Linked DNA regions of Pigmentiphaga sp. H8. The protein of the gene in region 1 interacts with the protein of each later gene in a pairwise test. Links are inferred from orthologs where the notes say so. Each region holds a gene or a part of one and is shown in the gene's direction. Other genes may lie near its edges.

Region 1 (6,037 bases):
CGGCCTTGCTGGCCTTGCTGCCCAGCTTCACGCGCAGGATTTCCTCGGCCTTGGCCAGATCGCCACCGGCCTCGGTCAGCGCCTTCTTGCACTCCATCATGGGCGCGTCGGTCTTCTCGCGCAGTTCCTTGACCATTGCTGCGGTAATTTCGGCCATGATTACTCCTGACATCTTCCGCCCTTCACAAAGGCGGAAATATAGTTTGACTATAAAGAAGGGGCACAAGGCCCCTTCAAGCATTCACCTGCGAAAGCCCAGCCCCGGCCCAGACCCAGGATGCGGTGGATCCGGCTCCGCCGGTCCACCCGCATCGCCCCCTTGAGGGGGCGCCCGAAGGGCGTAGGGGGTGGGTTTCCCTTCCGGTCCACCCGCATCGCCCCCTGGGGGGCGCGCGCAAGCGCGTAGGGGGGGACCTTATTCCTCGCCTTCGACTTCCACGAACTCGTCGCCGCCTTCGGTCACGGCATCGACCACGCCTTGCAGGGCCTGCTCGCGGCCTTCGGCCACGGCGTCGGCCACGCCACGGGCGTACAGGGCGATCGCCTTGGACGAGTCGTCGTTGCCCGGGATGACATGGGCCACGCCGTCCGGCGAGTGGTTAGTATCGACCACGGCGACGACCGGAATGTTAAGCGCCTTGGCTTCGGTGACGGTAATTTTGTGATACCCGACGTCGATGATGAAGATCGCGTCCGGCAGGCCGTTCATGTCCTTGATGCCGCCGATGGACTTGTTCAGCTTCTCGAGCTCGCGCTGGAACATCAGCGCTTCTTTCTTGCTCATGCGCTCGGTCGCGCCCTCGGCCTGCATGGCTTCCATGTCCTTCAGGCGCTTGATCGAGGTCTTGACCGTCTTGAAGTTGGTCAGCATGCCGCCCAGCCAGCGGCTGTCGACGTAGGGCATGCCGCAGCGCTGCGCTTCCTCGGCGATGATCTCGCGAGCCGCGCGCTTGGTGCTGACGAACAGGATCGTGCCGCCACGGGCCGACAGTTGACGCACGAACTTCAGAGCGTCCTGGTACAGGGCCAGGGTCTTCTCGAGGTTGATGATGTGGATCTTGTTGCGATGGCCGAAGATATAGGGGGCCATCTTGGGGTTCCAGAAGCGGGTTTGGTGGCCGAAGTGGACACCGGCTTCCAGCATTTCGCGCATGCTAACGGACATATTGACTCCGAGGGTTGGGTCTTGCACCGTATCAGCACCCGCCCGGCCACATGAGGCCCGGCCGGCACCCTGGACGACACGGCGCGCGGTTGAAAATAGCGTTGAAAAACTTCCTGAAATCACAGGAAGCCTATAATTCTACTATTTTCCGGACCACCTGCTCAAGCGACCTGCCCGGCCCGGCCCTGGCCTTCGTCGCTTCCTGTTACAAGAAAGCCTCGCCACGCCCCCTTCGGAGGGCGTTCCAGGCTGGCTGCGGGGTCGCGACGGGCGGTCCGGGGCCATAATGGAGCGCACACAGCGCGGGAAGCAGATCATGAGCATCACCATCAAGTCGGCCGAGGAAATCGGGAAAATGCGCGAGGCCTGCCGGACGGCGGCCAGCGTGCTGGATTTCATCGCGCCCCACGTCAAGCCGGGCGTGACCACCGGCGAACTGGACCGGCTCTGCCTGGAATACATGACCGACGAACTGAAGGTGAAGTCGGCCACGATCGGCTATGCGCCGCCGGGCTACCCGCCCTTCACCGGGGCGATCTGTACCTCGGTCAACCACCAGGTCTGCCACGGCATACCCGGAGACAAGGTCCTGAAGAACGGCGACTCGCTCAACATCGACGTCACCATCATCAAGGACGGCTGGCACGGCGACACGAGCCGGATGTTCTTCGCCGGCGAACCGTCCATCCTGGCGCGCCGCCTCGCGCAGGTCACCTACGAATGCATGTGGCTGGGCATCGAGCAGGTCCGGCCCGGCGCCCATCTGGGCGACATCGGCCACGCCATCCAGAAACATGCCGAAGCCCATGGCTACAGCGTGGTCCGGGAGTTCTGCGGCCACGGCATCGGCCAGGTCTTCCACGAAGATCCGCAGGTGCTGCACTACGGCAAGCCCGGCACCGGCATCGAGCTGCTGCCCGGCATGATCTTCACGGTGGAACCCATGATCAACGCCGGACGCCGGGAAATCCGCGAACTGGCCGACGGCTGGACCATCGTGACCCGGGACCACAGCCTGTCGGCCCAGTGGGAACACACGGTGGTGGTGACGGACACGGGCTACGAGACCCTGACCGTCTCGCCCGGCATGCCCGCCCCGCCCAGCTTCGTCGCCGCCAAAGCCGCCTGACCCCTCCCGCCCCATGTCCACCGCCACGCTGACCTCGCCCGCCCTGAACGAACTGCAGGACTTGCGCAACACCATGCGGGCGGCGCGCGAACGCGCGATCGCCACCTACCGCGAGAACCTGCGCGCCGACGGGCTGCTGACGGAGCTGCGGCGCATCGTCGACCGCACGCTGCTGGCGCTGCTGGAACGCCATCCGCTGCCCGAGGGTGCGACGCTGGCGGCCGTAGGCGGCTACGGCCGGGGTGAGCTGTACCCCTATTCCGACGTGGACGTGCTGGTGCTGCTGCGCCAGCCGCCCGGCGCCGAGGACGAGGCCAGGATAGGCGCGCTGATCACGGCGCTGTGGGACATCGGGCTGGAACCCGGCCACAGCGTCCGCACGGTGGAAGAATGCATGGCCGAGGCGGCCCGGGACATCACCGTGGAGACGGCGCTGCTTGAGGCCCGCTACCTGGCCGGCAGCCGGACGCTGATGCGCCAGTTCGAAACCGCGATGCGCGGCCGGCTGGACAAGCGCGCCTTCTTCCACGACAAACAGCTGGAGATGCAGCAGCGGCACACCAAGTACAACTACACGCCGTACGCGCTGGAACCCAATTGCAAGGAATCGCCCGGCGGCCTGCGCGACCTGCAGGTCATCCTGTGGATGGCGCGGGCGGCGGGCTTCGGCAAGACCTGGGCCCAGGTGGCCCGCGCGGGGCTGCTGACGGCCGACGAGGCGCGCCACCTGCGGCGCGCCGAGCAGGCCTTCAAGCGCCTGCGCATCGAACTGCACCTGCTGACCGGCCGCCGCGAGGACAGGCTGGTGTTCGACATCCAGCCGGCCATGGCCAAGGTGTACGGCATCGAGGCCGGCGGCGCGCGCCGCCCCAGCGAAATGCTGATGCAGCGGTACTACTGGGCGGCCAAGCTGGTCACCCAGCTCAATACCATCCTGGTCCAGAACCTGGAAGAGCGCCTGTTCGCGCGGCCCGGCGAAGAGGCCCAGCCCATCGACGAGGATTTCCGCAGCCTGCACGAACGGCTGGACATGTACCGGGACGACGCCTTCGAGCGCAACCCGACGCTGCTGCTGCGCGCCTTCCTGGTCATGCAGCAGCAGCCCGCGCTCAAGGGCATGTCGGCCCGCATGCTGCGCGCCATCTGGCACGCGCGCCGGCGCATCGATGCCCAGTTCCGGCGCAATCCGGTCAACCGCCATCTGTTCCTGTCCATCCTGCAACAGCAGCGCGGCATCGTGCATGAACTGCGCAGGATGAACGAACTCAGCATCCTGCCGCGCTATCTGCTGCCCTTCCGCCGCATCGTCGGCCAGATGCAGCACGACCTGTTCCATGCCTACACCGTGGACCAGCACATCCTGATGGTGGTGCGCAACCTGCGCCGCTTCACGATGCCCGAGCACGCGCACGAATACCCGCTGTGCAGCCAGTTGATCGCGAATTTCGACGGCCACTGGATCCTGTACGCGGCGGCCCTGTTCCACGACATCGCCAAGGGCCGCGGCGGCGACCACTCCGAGCTGGGCGCGGCCGAAGCGCGCAAGTTCGCGCGCGAGCACGGCCTGGCCAAGGACGACGCGGCGCTGCTGGAATTCCTGGTGCGCCAGCACCTGACGCTGTCGTCGGTGGCGCAGAAGAAGGACTTGTCGGATCCGCAGGTCATCCAGGAATTCGCGGCGCTGGTGGGCGACACGCGGCACCTGACCGCGCTCTACCTGCTGACCGTGGCCGACATACGCGGCACCAGCCCCAAGGTCTGGAACGCCTGGAAAGGCAAGCTGCTCGAGGACCTGTTCGTCAAGACACGACGAGCGCTGGGCGGCGAGATCCCCGACTCCCGCGCCATCCTGGAAAACCGCAAGGAAGAGGCGCTGGGCGCGCTGCGGCTGGCGGGACTGACGGAGGACGCCCACGAGGCCCTGTGGAAGCAGCTGGACGTGGCCTATTTCCTGCGCCACGAGGCCCCCGAGATCGCCTGGCAGACCCGGCACCTGTACAACAAGGTCAACAGCGAGGCACCCATCGTGCGCGCCCGTCTGGCGCCCATCGGCGAAGGCCTGCAGATCGTGGCCTACGTCAAGGACCAGCCCGACCTGTTCGCCCGCATCTGCGGCTATTTCGACGAACGGCACCTCAGCATCCAGGACGCCCGCATTCACACCACCCGCCACGGCTGGGCGCTGGACAGCTTCATCGTGCTGGCCCAGGGCACGCCCAGCGAGCAGCGCTCGCTGCTGAGCCTGGTCGAACACGAACTGACCCAGCGGCTGGCCACGCCCAATGCCGCCGGCCCCGCCGCGGCCGGCCAGACCGTGCCGCTCGGCCCCCGCCAGTCGCGGCAGTCGCGCATGTTCCCGATCACGCCCGCGATCGAACTGCGGCCGGACGAGCGCGGACAGTCGTGGATACTAAGCGTGACCGCCTCCGACCGGACCGGGCTGCTGCACGCGCTGGCGCGCACCTTCGTCAAGCACGGCATCAACCTCAAGACCGCCAAGGTCATGACGCTGGGCGAACGGGTCGAGGACACCTTCCTGATCGACGGCGACGCGCTGAACAACGCGCGCAGCCAGATCCAGTTCGAGCAGGACCTGCTGGAAGCGCTGCAATGACTAGGGCCCAGCCCCGTTCACGGGGCTGTCGCATGCTTAACCAATTGAAAGCGCGGCTTGCGCCGTCCGGATCCCAAAAGCAACAATAGCCGGGTTGCCCTGCTCCTGGGGCGGCGTACCGATGGGAGCTCCGCACGTGTCCGCACCCGTTCCCCTGCCGGCCAATGACGATGACGACCGCACGTCGTTCTCCAAGGAAAGCCTGAAGCGCGCCTTCTTCGACCACCTGCTCTACACGATAGGCAAGTTTCCGAAGATCTCGGGCAAGAACGACTTCTACCTGGCCCTGGCCCATGCGATACGCGATCGCAGCCTGCAGCGCTGGATCAGCAGCACGGCCCAGTACAACCAGAGCGCGCCGCGCACCGTCGCCTACCTGTCGGCCGAATTCCTGATGGGTCCGCACCTGGGCAACCACCTGATCAACCTGGGCATCGCCGACAGCGTGCGCGAGGCCCTGGCCGAACTGAAGCTGGATTTCGGCGAGATCCTGCGCCAGGAAGAAGAGCCCGGCCTGGGCAACGGCGGCCTGGGCCGCCTGGCCGCCTGCTTCCTGGATTCGCTGGCTACCGGGCAGATCCCGGCCTTCGGCTATGGCATCCGCTACGAATACGGCATCTTCTTCCAGACCATCATCGACGGCTGGCAGGTCGAGAACACCGACAAGTGGCTGCGCTACGGCAACCCCTGGGAAATCCAGCGCGCCGAATGGGCGGTGGAGATCAAGCTGGGCGGCCACACCGAGCAGTACACCGACGACGCCGGCTACCTGCGCGTGCGCTGGGCCCCCGAGAAGACCGTGGTGGGCGTGCCGTTCGATTCGCCCATCCCCGGCTACCGCGTCAACACCACCAACACGCTGCGCCTGTGGCGGGCGGAGGCCACCGAATCCTTCGACTTTTCCGTCTTCAACCAGGGCGACTACCTGGGCGCGGTCAACAAGAAGGTGACGTCCGAGAACCTGACCAAGGTGCTCTACCCCAACGACGAAACCACCCAGGGCAAGGAACTGCGGCTGGAGCAGCAGTATTTCTTCGTGTCGTGCTCGCTGCAGGACATGCTGCGCATCCACCTCGCCCGGGGCGGCGCCATCGGCGACTTCGACAGGAAGTTCGCCATCCAGCTCAAC
Region 2 (5,736 bases), 1.5 Mb from region 1 along the record:
TCTCCGCCGACGACCTGGCTTTCTTCTACCGCTGCTACGCCGCCACCTATGCCAATCATTGGTCCTCGCCCTACCTGAAGCCGGCCTTCTTCGAGGCGCTGCACGCGGCCATGCCCGAGGCGCTGTTGCTGGTCATGGCCGAGCGGCAGGGCGAGCCGGTCGCCTGCGCGCTGAACGTGGCCGCCGGCGACACCTTGTACGGCCGCTACTGGGGCTGCGTGGACTTCGTGTCGGGCCTGCACTTCGAGACCTGCTACCTGCAGGCGATCGACTATTGCATCGCCCACGGGATCGCCCATTTCGAGGGCGGCGCCCAGGGCGTGCACAAGATGTCGCGCGGCCTGCTGCCGGTGCCCACCTGGTCGGCGCACTGGGTGGCCGATGAACGCTTCGCCGCCGCCATCGCCGATTTCCTGGATCGCGAGACCCGCGGCATGAACCGGTACCTGGACGAGCTGGAGTCGCACACACCCTTCAAGGCGCCGGCCGACTGACGGGGCAGGGCGGCTGCCCGGGACGTCGGCGGGCCATCGGCCTTATGATGTGAGCTACTCCTCGGCACTGACTTACACGATGAAAGGCAATTTCTTCAACCTCTACGCGCACGGATTCGCGCGGGTGGCGGTGGGCGTGCCCCGCTGCAAGGTGGCCGATCCCGCGTTCAACGCGGCGCAGACGCTGGACCTGGCGCGGCAGGCGGTCGCGCAGGGAGCGGCGCTGGTGGCGTTTCCCGAACTGGGCCTTTCCGCCTATACCTGCGACGACCTGTTCCACCAGGGGGCGCTGCTGGAGGCCTGCGAACAGGCGCTGGGCGACATCGTGGCCGGGTCCGCCGGGCTGTCCGCCGCGCTGATCGTGGGGCTGCCCCTAAGGGTGAACCATTCCCTGTTCAACTGCGCCGTGGTGGTGGCGCGGGGACGCATCCTGGGCGTCGTGCCCAAGACCTACCTGCCCAACTACGGCGAGTTCTACGAAGCGCGCCAGTTCACCTCCGGCGACTGCACGGTGGCCACCCAGGTCGAACTGGCCGGCCAGCGGGCACCTTTCGGGCCGGCCCAGCTGTTCGAGGTGGCCGACGTGCCGGGGCTGCGCTTTCACGTGGAAATCTGCGAGGACGTGTGGGTGCCGATCCCGCCGTCGTCCTTCGCGGCGCTGGCGGGGGCCAGCGTGCTGGTGAACCTGTCGGCGTCGAACATCGTGGTGGGCAAGTCGGGATACCGCCACCAACTGGTCAGCCAGCAGTCGGCGCGCTGCCTGGCCGCCTACCTGTACACGTCGGCGGGCCGGGGCGAATCGTCCACCGACCTGGCCTGGGACGGCCAGTCCATCATCTACGAGAACGGCGAGCTGCTGGCCGAGTCCGGCCGTTTCCTGGACGACTCGCATCTGATCCTGGCCGACGTCGATCTCGAGCGCCTGTCGCACGAGCGCATGCGGCAGACCACGTTCGGCCAGTCGGTGCTGCGCCACAAGGCCGAGGCCGAGCGGTTCCAGACCGTTTCCTTCGAGATCGGCCTGGCCGCGGACCAGCCCCTGGCGCTGCGGCGCCGGGTCGAGCGCTTCCCCTACGTGCCGGCCGACCGCCGGCGCCGCGACGAACGCTGCGACGAGGTCTACAACATCCAGGTCCAGGCGCTGGTGCAGCGGCTGTCGGCCATAGGCATGGACAAGGTGGTGATCGGCGTGTCCGGGGGACTGGACTCGACCCATGCGCTGCTGGTCTGCGCCAAGGCCATGGACCGCCTGAACCTGCCGCGGGCGAACATCATCGGCGTGACCATGCCGGGCTTCGCCACCAGCGGGCGTACCCTGCAGCAGGCACGCGCGCTGATGCGCGTGGTCGGCTGCACGGCCATGGAGATCGACATCCGGCCCAGCTGCACGCAGATGCTCCAGGACATCGGGCACCCGTACGCCTCGGGCCAGGAGGTCTACGACATCACCTTCGAGAACGTGCAGGCCGGCGAGCGCACCAGCCACCTGTTCCGGCTGGCCAATTTCCACAATGCCATCGTGATCGGCACCGGCGACCTGAGCGAACTGGCGCTGGGCTGGTGCACCTATGGCGTGGGCGACCACATGTCGCACTACAACGTCAACGCCAGCGTGCCCAAGACCCTGATCACCCACCTGGTGCGCTGGGTGGCCGAGACGGGCAAGGTGGGCGACGGCAGCCAGGTGCTGCTGGACATCCTGGGCACCGAGATCAGCCCGGAGCTGGTGCCGGGCAAGACCGATGGCGCGCCGGCGCAGCGGACCGAGCAGTTCATCGGGCCCTACGAACTGCAGGACTTCAACCTGTACTACATCCTGCGCTATGGCTTCGCGCCTTCGAAGGTCGCTTTCCTGGCGCTGGCCGCCTGGCACGACCGCGAGCGCGGCGACTGGCCCGAGGAAGCGCACGTGCCGCGCAACCAGTACGAACTGGCCGCCATCAAGCGCAACCTGGGCATCTTCGTGCACCGGTTCTTCAAGACCAGCCAGTTCAAGCGTTCGTGCGTGCCCAACGCGCCCAAGGTCGGCTCGGGCGGCTCGCTGTCGCCGCGCGGCGACTGGCGCGCCCCCAGCGATTCCGAGGAAGTCGTCTGGAAGGCCGACCTCGCGAACATTCCCGACTCCGCGCCGGACGCCTGAGGGCGGGCGCCCGGCCGGCTACAATCCCCCTTATCGCATCTTCGCCATTTCCGCCAGCGTTTCCACAAAGGTCCAGCCATGAAGCAAGTCACCGCCATCATCAAACCGTTCAAGCTCGACGAGGTCCGCGAAGCGCTGGCCCAGGTCGGCGTCAATGGTCTGACCGTGACGGAAGTCAAGGGCTTCGGCCGCCAGAAGGGGCATACCGAACTCTATCGCGGCGCCGAATACGTGGTGGACTTCCTGCCCAAGATCCGCATCGAGCTGGTGATCGCCGACGAACTGGTCGACCAGGCCGTGGAGGCCATCATCCGCGTGGCGCGCACGGGCAAGATCGGCGACGGCAAGATCTTCGTCACGCCCGTCGAGCAGGTCATCCGCATCCGCACCGGCGAGACCGGCGAAGCCGCGGTCTGACCGGCCGGGCGGCAGTCGCCGCCCGCCGGCGTTCGCCATATATTTCTCACAAGAATAAAGAAATGATGAATATATGGTTTGATGACATATGTGGATTTGTTACGTTTACGTCTTTCGCATCCACATAGTCAGAAGAAGGACGCCGTTTCATGTTCAAGAAGATCATCGTGCTCGCGGCCACGTCGGCCGCGCTGCTCACGGCAGTGACGGGGACGGCGCAAGCCCAGGACAAGCCGCTGCTGAACGCCTCGTACGACGTTGCCCGCGAGGTGTTCGCCGCGGTCAATCCCAAGTTCCAGGCGTACTGGAAGGCCAAGAACGGCCACGACGTCAAGATCGACCAGTCGTTCGCCGGCACCTCGCGTCAGGCGCAGGACATCATCCAGGGCAAGAAGGTCGACGTCGTGACCTTCAACCAGGTTCCCGACGTCGACATCCTGGCCCAGCGCGGATTGCTGCGCAAGGACTGGCAGAAGGCCTTTCCGAACAACAGTTCGCCGTACTACAGCACCATCGCCTTTCTGGTGCGCAAGGGCAATCCCAAGAACGTCAAGAACTGGGACGACCTGGCGCGCGATGACGTGAAGCTGGTGTTCCCCAACCCCAAGACCTCGGGCAACGCGCGCTACACCTACCTGGGCGCCTGGCTGTACGCCAACGAGAAGTTCGGCGGCGACCAGGAGAAGATCAAGCAGTTCGTCGGCAAGGTCCTGCACAACGTCGTCAACTTCCCCACCGGCGGGCGCGGCGCGACCGTGGCGTTCGCGCAGAACGGTCAGGGCGACGTGCTGCTGACCTTCGAGTCGGAAGTGATCAACATCGCCAAGGGCGAGGAATTCAAGGCGGGCGGCTATGAAGTCGTGGTGCCGCCGGTGTCCGTGCTGGCCGAGTTCCCCGTGGCCGTGGTGGACAAGGTCGTGGACGAGAAGGGCACCCGCCAGCTCGCCACCGAATACCTGAACTACCAGTACACCCGCGAGATCCAGCTGCTGCTGACCACCTTCAACTACCGGGTCAACCACCCCGACGTCGCCAAGGTCGTGGCCGACCGCTACGCCAAGGTGCGCCTGATCGATCCGACCAAGGTGCTGGGTCCCTGGAGCGACATCACCAAGAACCATTTCGGTTCCAACGGGGTGCTGGACCAGTTGCTGGCCAAGCGCTGATCATGGCGGCACCGGCGGCCGGGCCGGTGCCGTACAATCCTTCCCGGCAAGGCGCGGCCACCCCGCAGGGGGGCCGCGCTTCTTCGCTTCCGCCCCCGATCCCGCCGCCTACGCCGTGAATCCGTCCTTCCGCTTTTTCCGCCGTCCGCCGGTCCTGCCCGGCTTCGTGCCGAGTTTCGGCTTCTCGGTGCTGTTCCTGAGCCTGGTCATCCTGGTGCCCTTGTCGGCCCTGCTGCTGTACGTCGGCGACATGACCTGGGCCCAGTACTGGCGTGCCATCTCCGATCCCCGCGTGGTACAGAGCTACAAGATCACGGTGTCGGGGGCGTTCTACTCGACCGTCATCGTCTCCGGCGTGGGTTTCGTGCTGGCCTGGATCATCTCCCGCTACGATTTTCCCGGCCGGCGGCTGATCGACGCGCTGGTCGACCTGCCGTTCGCCCTGCCCACGGCGGTGGCCGGCATCACGCTGTCGGCGCTGTTCGTGCCCAACGGCTGGCTCGGGCGCTGGTTCGAGCCGCTGGGTATCAAGATTTCCTATGCCTACCCAGGGCTGGTGGTGGCCATGATCTTCACCAGCCTGCCGTTCATCGTGCGCTCGCTCCAGCCCGTGCTGGAAGACCTCGAGCCCGAGTTCGAGGAAGCCGCTTCCACGCTGGGCGCCACGCGCTGGCAGACATTCTGGCGCGTGCTGCTGCCCAGCCTGGTGCCGGCGCTGATCTCCGGCGCTTCGCAGGCCTTCATCCGCAGCCTGGGCGAGTTCGGCGCGGTCATCATGATCGCCGGCAACATCCCGTTCCAGACCGAGATCACGTCGCTGATGATTTTCGTGCGCCTGCAGGAGTTCGACTATCCCGCCGCGGCCGCCATCGCCTCGGTGGTGCTGATCGCCTCGCTGCTGCTGCTGTTCCTGCTACAAGTCGTCCAGGGACGACTACTTCGCCGTACTTGACACGACTGCCATGACCAACAAACGGCCCACTCTCGTCCATCAATGGTTGCTGATCGCGCTGGGCGTCGTGCTGACGCTGCTGATCCTGGTCGTGCCGCTGGCGCTGATCTTCTCGCAGGCGCTGTCGGGCGGCTGGAGCCTGCTGGCCCAGAACCTGGACGAAGACTTCATGAAGCACGCGATCGGCCTGACCGTGCTGACCACGCTGGCGACGGTGCCGATCAACCTGGTGTTCGGCATCCTGCTGGCCTGGTGCGTGACCCACTACGACTTCTTCGGCCGGCGGCTGCTGACCACGCTGGTCGACATTCCCTACGCGACTTCGCCCGTGGTGGCGGGCCTGTGCTATCTGGTCGTCTACGGGCTGGAAAGCACGCTGGGCAAGTGGCTGTACAGCCACGACATCCAGCTGATGTTCGCCTGGCCCGGCATCATCATGGTGACGGTGTTCGTGACCTCGCCCTACGTGGCCCGTATCCTGATCCCGCTGATGCAGGCCCAGGGCGCCGACGAGGAAATCGCGGCCCTGTCGCTGGGCGCGTCCGGCTGGCAGATCTTCCGGCGCGT
Region 3 (5,688 bases), 2.5 Mb from region 1 along the record:
GCGTTTCGATCCAGCGCCATCATGTCGCCGGCCAGCCGGGTTACCCGTCCGGCGTCTTCTTCCTGGTGGTGTTCGGCCGCCAGGCGCGCCGCATGGGTCTCGATCAATGCCCGCAATTCGAAGATCTCGACGATCTCCGCCTGATCCAGCGATGCCACCGCATAGCCGCGGCGCGGGCGCAGGACCAGCATGCCCTCGCTCTCCAGCCTGGAGAAGGCCTCCCGCAGGGGGATCTTGCTCACGCCGAAGCGGGCGGCCAGATCGTCCTGGCGCAGAACGTCGCCGGGCAGGTATTTGCCGCCGAGGATCTCGTGCCGCACAAGTTCATGGATCCGATCGCTGACGGAGCGGGGGGCGAGCGGAAGCTTGGACATGAGCGGCAGGATGGCGTAGAGTGATAGAAAGTATATTATATACTTTATCAAGTATCCTCTCATAAACAGCCTAGGGGGCTTTCATGAACAGCAGCGTGGACACGCGTTATCACAATCCCTTGCGCCAGCTCTGGCGGGAGAACCGCGGCGCCTATGGCCTGTGGGTCACTCTGCCCACGCCCGCGGTGACCGAGATCGCCGCCGAGCTTGGCCTGGACTGGGTTTGCCTTGATCTCGAACACAGCGCCCTGGATTACAAGGATGTGGCCAACCACGCCAGGGCCGCGAAGGGCAGCGGCACCGCGGTGCTGGCGCGGGTGCCCGCCACCACGCCGGACTACCTGAAGCGTTGCCTGGACATGGGGGTGGACGGCGTGCTGCTGCCGCTGGTGAACTCGGCCGAGGAAATGCGCACCGGACTGCGCTATGGCAAATATCCGCCTCAGGGCATACGCGGCATCGGCGGCGAACGTGCGCTGCGCTGGGGTTTGAGGATGGACGAATACCTGGCCACGGCCAACGAAGAAACGATGGTGATCCCGCTGATCGAGACGGTGCATGCCATCGAGGCTGCCGCCGACATCCTCGCGGTGCCCGACCTGCCCGCGATCTTTTTCGGCCCGGCGGATCTGTCGGCCAGCCACGGCTGCCTCGGGCAGTGGGAATCTCCGGGGGTGGCCGAAGAAATCCTGAAAGTCAGGGAAATGGCTCAGGCCAGGGGCATCGTCAGCGGCATCATGGCCATGGACGATGCGGATGCGCTCAAGCGGCGCGATCAGGGGTTCGGCATGATCGGGCTGGGTTCGGACTTCGGCCTGTTGATCCGCTCGGTCAAGCCGGTGCTGAAAGAACTCAAAGGCACGACCTTCATGCGGCGGTGGTTCTGATCCCCGGGTTCCGACGCAGATGCAGGGCACTCAGCGGCGCGTGGCGCCGCTATGTTTTTGCCATCAGGCTTGTGACGAACGATTTTCCAGCGCGATCACCCGCGCCTCCAACCCTTGCACCTGCGCTTCCAGCGCATCCACCTTGGCCCGCGTACGCGCCAGCAATTCGGTCTGGATGTCGAATTCCTCGCGGGTGATCAGATCCAGCTTGGTGAAGGTCTGACCCAGAAATCCCTTGACGTTGCGCTCGATGTCGGCCGCCGGGCTGCGGGCGATCAGGTCGGAGATGTTCTTCTGCAGGTCTTCGAACCAGTCGGTGCGATTGATCATGGTGTCTGTCCTTTAAGTCGGCTGCCGGCCTCCAGTGTAGTCCGGCACGGGAACGAACGCCTGCGCCACGACATGGTGCGGCCGCCGGGGATGCGCACCCCATGTGCACCAACTTGGGTCGCCGGAAGGGGCGAGGGTGGTGCGTTCCATGGGGAAAGCAAGCTGGCACGGGAAATGCTCAGTAACAGTCAACCGGGGTCCGCCTGACCGCGCAGGCCCCGTGACCACGCCAGTTGCGCCACCCACGCACTGGACCGCCTGGCTGACAACCCGCCCTGGAACGACAGATGAAAAAGACCCTGCTTGCGACCGCCCTGGCCCTGTGCGCCACCTCGACCGCCTACGCCGCCGACCCGGAGCCCGACTTCACCTTCACGGGCAATGCCGGCCTGTTCAGCGACTACCGTTTCCGCGGCTTCAGCCAGACCAACCTCAAGCCGGCCATGCAAGGCGGCTTCGATTTCGCCCACAAGTCCGGCTTCTACCTGGGCAACTGGAACTCCAACGTCGCCAGCGAGCTGTTCAGCGGCGGCAACCTGGAGATGGATTTCTACGGCGGCTACAAGTTCAAGTACGAGGACTTCGCCTTCGACGTGGGCGGCCTGTATTACTACTACCCCGGTTCCAAGCTGAACGGCAGCACGATCGACAACTTCGAGCTGTACGGCGCGGTGGGCTGGGGCCCGTTCACGCTGAAGTATTCGCACGGCATGACCGATTTCTTCGGCGCGCCCAACAGCAAGAACAACTACTACCTGGACCTGGGCGCCGCCTTCGACCTGGGCGACGGCTGGGGCGCGAATGCCCACGTCGGCTACCAGAAGCTGAAGAACGACGCGACCGGCCTGGACCACTACGTCGACTACAAGGCGGGCGTGACCAAGGACCTGAACGGCTGGATCCTGGGGCTTTCGCTGGTGACCACCAGCAAGAAGGACTGGGTCATCACCAACAAGGGCAAGAACGCCGGCCGCTTCGGCGCGGTGCTCGGCCTGAGCAAGGCGTTCTGACCCCGCGCGGCCGGGAGGCCGCGCCGGTCAGCCATTTCGATTCATCACCATGTGGGGTTCGTCATGAAACTCATCACTGCAATCATCAAGCCCTTCAAGCTTGACGAGGTACGCGAAGCCCTCTCCGGCATCGGAGTCCAGGGCATCACCGTTACCGAGATCAAGGGTTTCGGCCGCCAGAAGGGCCATACCGAGCTGTATCGCGGCGCCGAATACGTCGTCGATTTCCTGCCCAAGGTCAAGATCGAGATCGCCCTGGCGGACGATCTGGTGGACCGTGCCATCGAGGCCATCGAGACCTCGGCGCGCACCGGCAAGATCGGCGACGGCAAGGTCTTCGTCTTTCCGCTGGAACAGGTCATCCGGATTCGTACCGGGGAAACCGGCAAGGACGCCCTCTGATAGGACGATTCAAAAAATGAAAACAACGCATGCTTCATCGATGAAAGCCCTTGGGGCGGGACTGGCGCTGGCACTGGCGCTGTTCGCCGCGCCCGCGCTGGCGGAGGATGCCGCCCCCACGCTGGTCGGGGCCGATCTGGCCTGGCTCAGCACGTCCACCATCCTGGTGCTGATGATGGTGGTGCCCGGCCTGGCGCTGTTCTACGGCGGCCTGGTGCGCAGCAAGAACATGTTGTCGGTCCTGATGCAGGTCCTGGTCACGTTCTCGCTGATCGTCGTGCTGTGGTTCATCTACGGCTATTCGCTGGCCTTCACCGAAGGCAATGCCTTCTTCGGCGGGCTTGACCGGCTGTTCCTGAAGGGGCTGTTCGATGCCGAGACCGGGACCTTCCCGTTGTCGGGCACCGTGCCCGAGCTCAGCTTCGCGGCCTTCCAGGCGACGTTCGCCGGCATCACCTGCGCGCTGATCGTGGGCGCCTTCGCCGAACGCGCGCGCTTCTCGGCCATCCTGCTGTTCATGGTGCTGTGGTTCACCTTCGCCTACATTCCCATCGCGCACATGGTGTGGTTCGGCGGCGAGGTCAAGGGCTTCCTGTTCGAGCGCGGCGCGCTGGACTTCGCGGGCGGCACCGTGGTGCACATCAACGCCGGCGTGGCGGGCCTGATCGGCGCCTATGTCATCGGCAAGCGCATCGGCTTCGGCAAGGAAGCCTTGTCGCCGCACAACCTGCCCATGACCATGATCGGCGCCTCGCTGCTGTGGGTGGGCTGGTTCGGCTTCAACGCGGGTTCGGCGCTGGCCGCCAACAACGTCGCCTCGCTGGCCTTCATGAACACGCTGATCGCCACGGCCGCCGCGGTGCTGGCGTGGGTCTTCACGGAATGGGCGGTACGCGGCCATCCCTCGATGCTGGGCGGCGCGTCCGGCGCGGTGGCGGGCCTGGTGGGCGTGACGCCGGCGGCCGGCGTGGTCGGCCCGGTGGGCGCGCTGGTGATCGGCCTGGCCGCGGGCGTGATCTGCGTCTGGGGCGTGACCAGCCTGAAGCGCATGCTGAAGGTGGACGATTCGCTGGACGTGTTCGGCGTGCACGGCGTGGGCGGCATCGTCGGCGCGCTGCTGACCGGCATCTTCAACGCCAAGGTGCTGGGCGGCCCGGGCGTGGACGGCATGACCATCCTCAGCCAGCTGTGGGTGCAGGTCGAGGCAGTGGTCATCACCATCGTCTGGACCACCATCGTCGCGCTGATCGCCTACAAGATCGCCGATGCGCTGCTGGGGCTGCGCGTGACCGAAGAGGAAGAACGCGAGGGCCTGGACATCACGACCCACGGGGAAAGCGCCTATCACTCGTAGTTCGTGCGCCCCCCAGGGGGCGATGCGAGCGGACCGGCAAAGCCGGATCCGCCGCATCCTGGCAACTTCGGGAGTGGGTTCACAGAGGCGGCGTCCAGAATCGGGCGCCGCTTTTTTTCGGGGTTGTATACGGGCTTGGCGTTTTCCCTAGGCAGGGTACAAAGTTCTTGTTATTTAACGGGATCTCTGTATACAGTCTGTATCCAGTAAAGCGGTAAAGAGCTGTAACGGAGACATGACTACCCCCCGCCGTATTCCGGGCGCCAACGGCGCCTTGCCTGTCCGGACTTCCTGTCCGCGATCCGCTTTCCCGATGCGAGGCCCGCATGACTGAGCGGGCTTCCGCGCGCGACCGGGCCGAGGGCAAGGCCAAGTCGGGCGGTGCGCAAACGACCGCGGCCGAACTGGGCTTGCGGGAATTGATCCTGTCGGGCGAGCTGACGCCCGGGGCGCGGCTGTCCGAGCCCAGCGTGGCCGAGCGCCTGGGCATCTCGCGCACGCCCATCCGAGCCGCGATGGCCAGGCTGGAAGACGAAGGCCTGCTGGAGGTGATTCCCTCCGGCGGCTATGCGGTCAAGGCCTTCACCGAATCCGAGATACGCGATTCCATCGAGGTGCGCGGCACGCTGGAAGGACTGGCCGCGCGCATGGCCGCCGAGCGCGGCGTGTCGGCCGCCGACCTGGACGCGATGCGCGACTGCCTGACCGAGATCGACCGCATCCTGACGGGCCGTGACAAGGGCGTCGCGGACCTGTCCAGCTACATCGAACTGAATCGCCGCTTCCACCAGATGCTGCACTACCTGCCGGGCAGCTCGGTGCTCGAACGCCAGATCGCGCGCGCGACCAATCTGCCGTTCGCCTCGCCCAATGGTTTCCTGCAGGCCCAGGCCGACGACGAGGAAGCCTGGCTGAGCCTGATCGTGGCGCAGGACCAGCACTGGATGGTGCTGGCCGCCATCGAGAACCGCGAAGGCGCGCGTGCCGAAGCCATCATGCGCGAACACGCGCGCATCGCTTTCCGCAACATGCAGTCGGTGCTGCGCAACCAGGACATGTTCTCGCAGATTCCGGGAGCCCGACTGATACGCAGACGCATACCGCGATAACGTTTTGCGCCTGCGGAATACCCGCAAGCGTCACTTTTGCCGTTTACAAGCTGATACGCTATGCCGCGCTTTTCGGCGGCCCCTGGCCTCTGATTTCCCTCGTCGTCCCATCTGGTGAGTAAGCAAGGAGACACCATGAACAACAAACGCAATCTGCTCAAGATCGCAGCCGCGCTGATGCTGGCGGGCACGGCCGCCGTGCCCGCCTACGCGCAGGACGTG

What was found.
Region 2: the proteins of EGT29_RS14885 (region 1) and EGT29_RS07890 interact in binary tests that used the Escherichia coli proteins (3 or more experiments, as listed by UniProt). The link is inferred for Pigmentiphaga sp. H8 from one-to-one orthologs.
Region 3: the proteins of EGT29_RS14885 (region 1) and glnK interact in binary tests that used the Escherichia coli proteins (3 or more experiments, as listed by UniProt). The link is inferred for Pigmentiphaga sp. H8 from one-to-one orthologs.

Annotation. Positions count from the first base shown.
Region 1 is NZ_CP033966.1:3,127,879-3,133,915, forward strand. What follows is about bases 1,916-5,108. They hold EGT29_RS14885 ([protein-PII] uridylyltransferase), read left to right. Parts: upstream 1,916-2,307; coding sequence 2,308-4,908; downstream 4,909-5,108. Other genes in these bases: map (type I methionyl aminopeptidase), read left to right, coding at 1,916-2,294; EGT29_RS14890 (glycogen/starch/alpha-glucan phosphorylase), read left to right, coding at 5,045-5,108. In the rest of the region: tsf (translation elongation factor Ts), read right to left, coding at 1-157; rpsB (30S ribosomal protein S2), read right to left, coding at 416-1,165; more of map, read left to right, coding at 1,482-1,915; more of EGT29_RS14890, read left to right, coding at 5,109-6,037.
Region 2 is NZ_CP033966.1:1,667,986-1,673,721, forward strand. Bases 1,490-4,381 are described here. They hold EGT29_RS07890 (P-II family nitrogen regulator), read left to right. Parts: upstream 1,490-2,712; coding sequence 2,713-3,051; downstream 3,052-4,381. Other genes in these bases: EGT29_RS07885 (NAD(+) synthase), read left to right, coding at 1,490-2,634; cysP (thiosulfate ABC transporter substrate-binding protein CysP), read left to right, coding at 3,201-4,217; cysT (sulfate ABC transporter permease subunit CysT), read left to right, coding at 4,333-4,381. In the rest of the region: EGT29_RS07880 (GNAT family N-acetyltransferase), read left to right, coding at 1-494; more of EGT29_RS07885, read left to right, coding at 574-1,489; more of cysT, read left to right, coding at 4,382-5,169; sulfate ABC transporter permease subunit CysW, read left to right, coding at 5,180-5,736. UniProt on the Escherichia coli protein: P-II indirectly controls the transcription of the glutamine synthetase gene (glnA). P-II prevents NR-II-catalyzed conversion of NR-I to NR-I-phosphate, the transcriptional activator of GlnA. When P-II is uridylylated to P-II-UMP, these events are reversed.
Region 3 is NZ_CP033966.1:5,598,346-5,604,033, reverse strand. What follows is about bases 1,490-4,333. They hold glnK (P-II family nitrogen regulator), read left to right. Parts: upstream 1,490-2,664; coding sequence 2,665-3,003; downstream 3,004-4,333. Other genes in these bases: amt (ammonium transporter), read left to right, coding at 3,020-4,333; EGT29_RS26450 (TorF family putative porin), read left to right, coding at 1,879-2,601; EGT29_RS26455 (accessory factor UbiK family protein), read right to left, coding at 1,490-1,591. Outside these bases: EGT29_RS26465 (GntR family transcriptional regulator), read right to left, coding at 1-374; EGT29_RS26460 (HpcH/HpaI aldolase/citrate lyase family protein), read left to right, coding at 458-1,261; more of EGT29_RS26455, read right to left, coding at 1,325-1,489; more of amt, read left to right, coding at 4,334-4,357; EGT29_RS26435 (GntR family transcriptional regulator), read left to right, coding at 4,684-5,466; EGT29_RS26430 (ABC transporter substrate-binding protein), read left to right, coding at 5,602-5,688. UniProt on the Escherichia coli protein: Involved in the regulation of nitrogen metabolism. Regulates the activity of its targets by protein-protein interaction in response to the nitrogen status of the cell.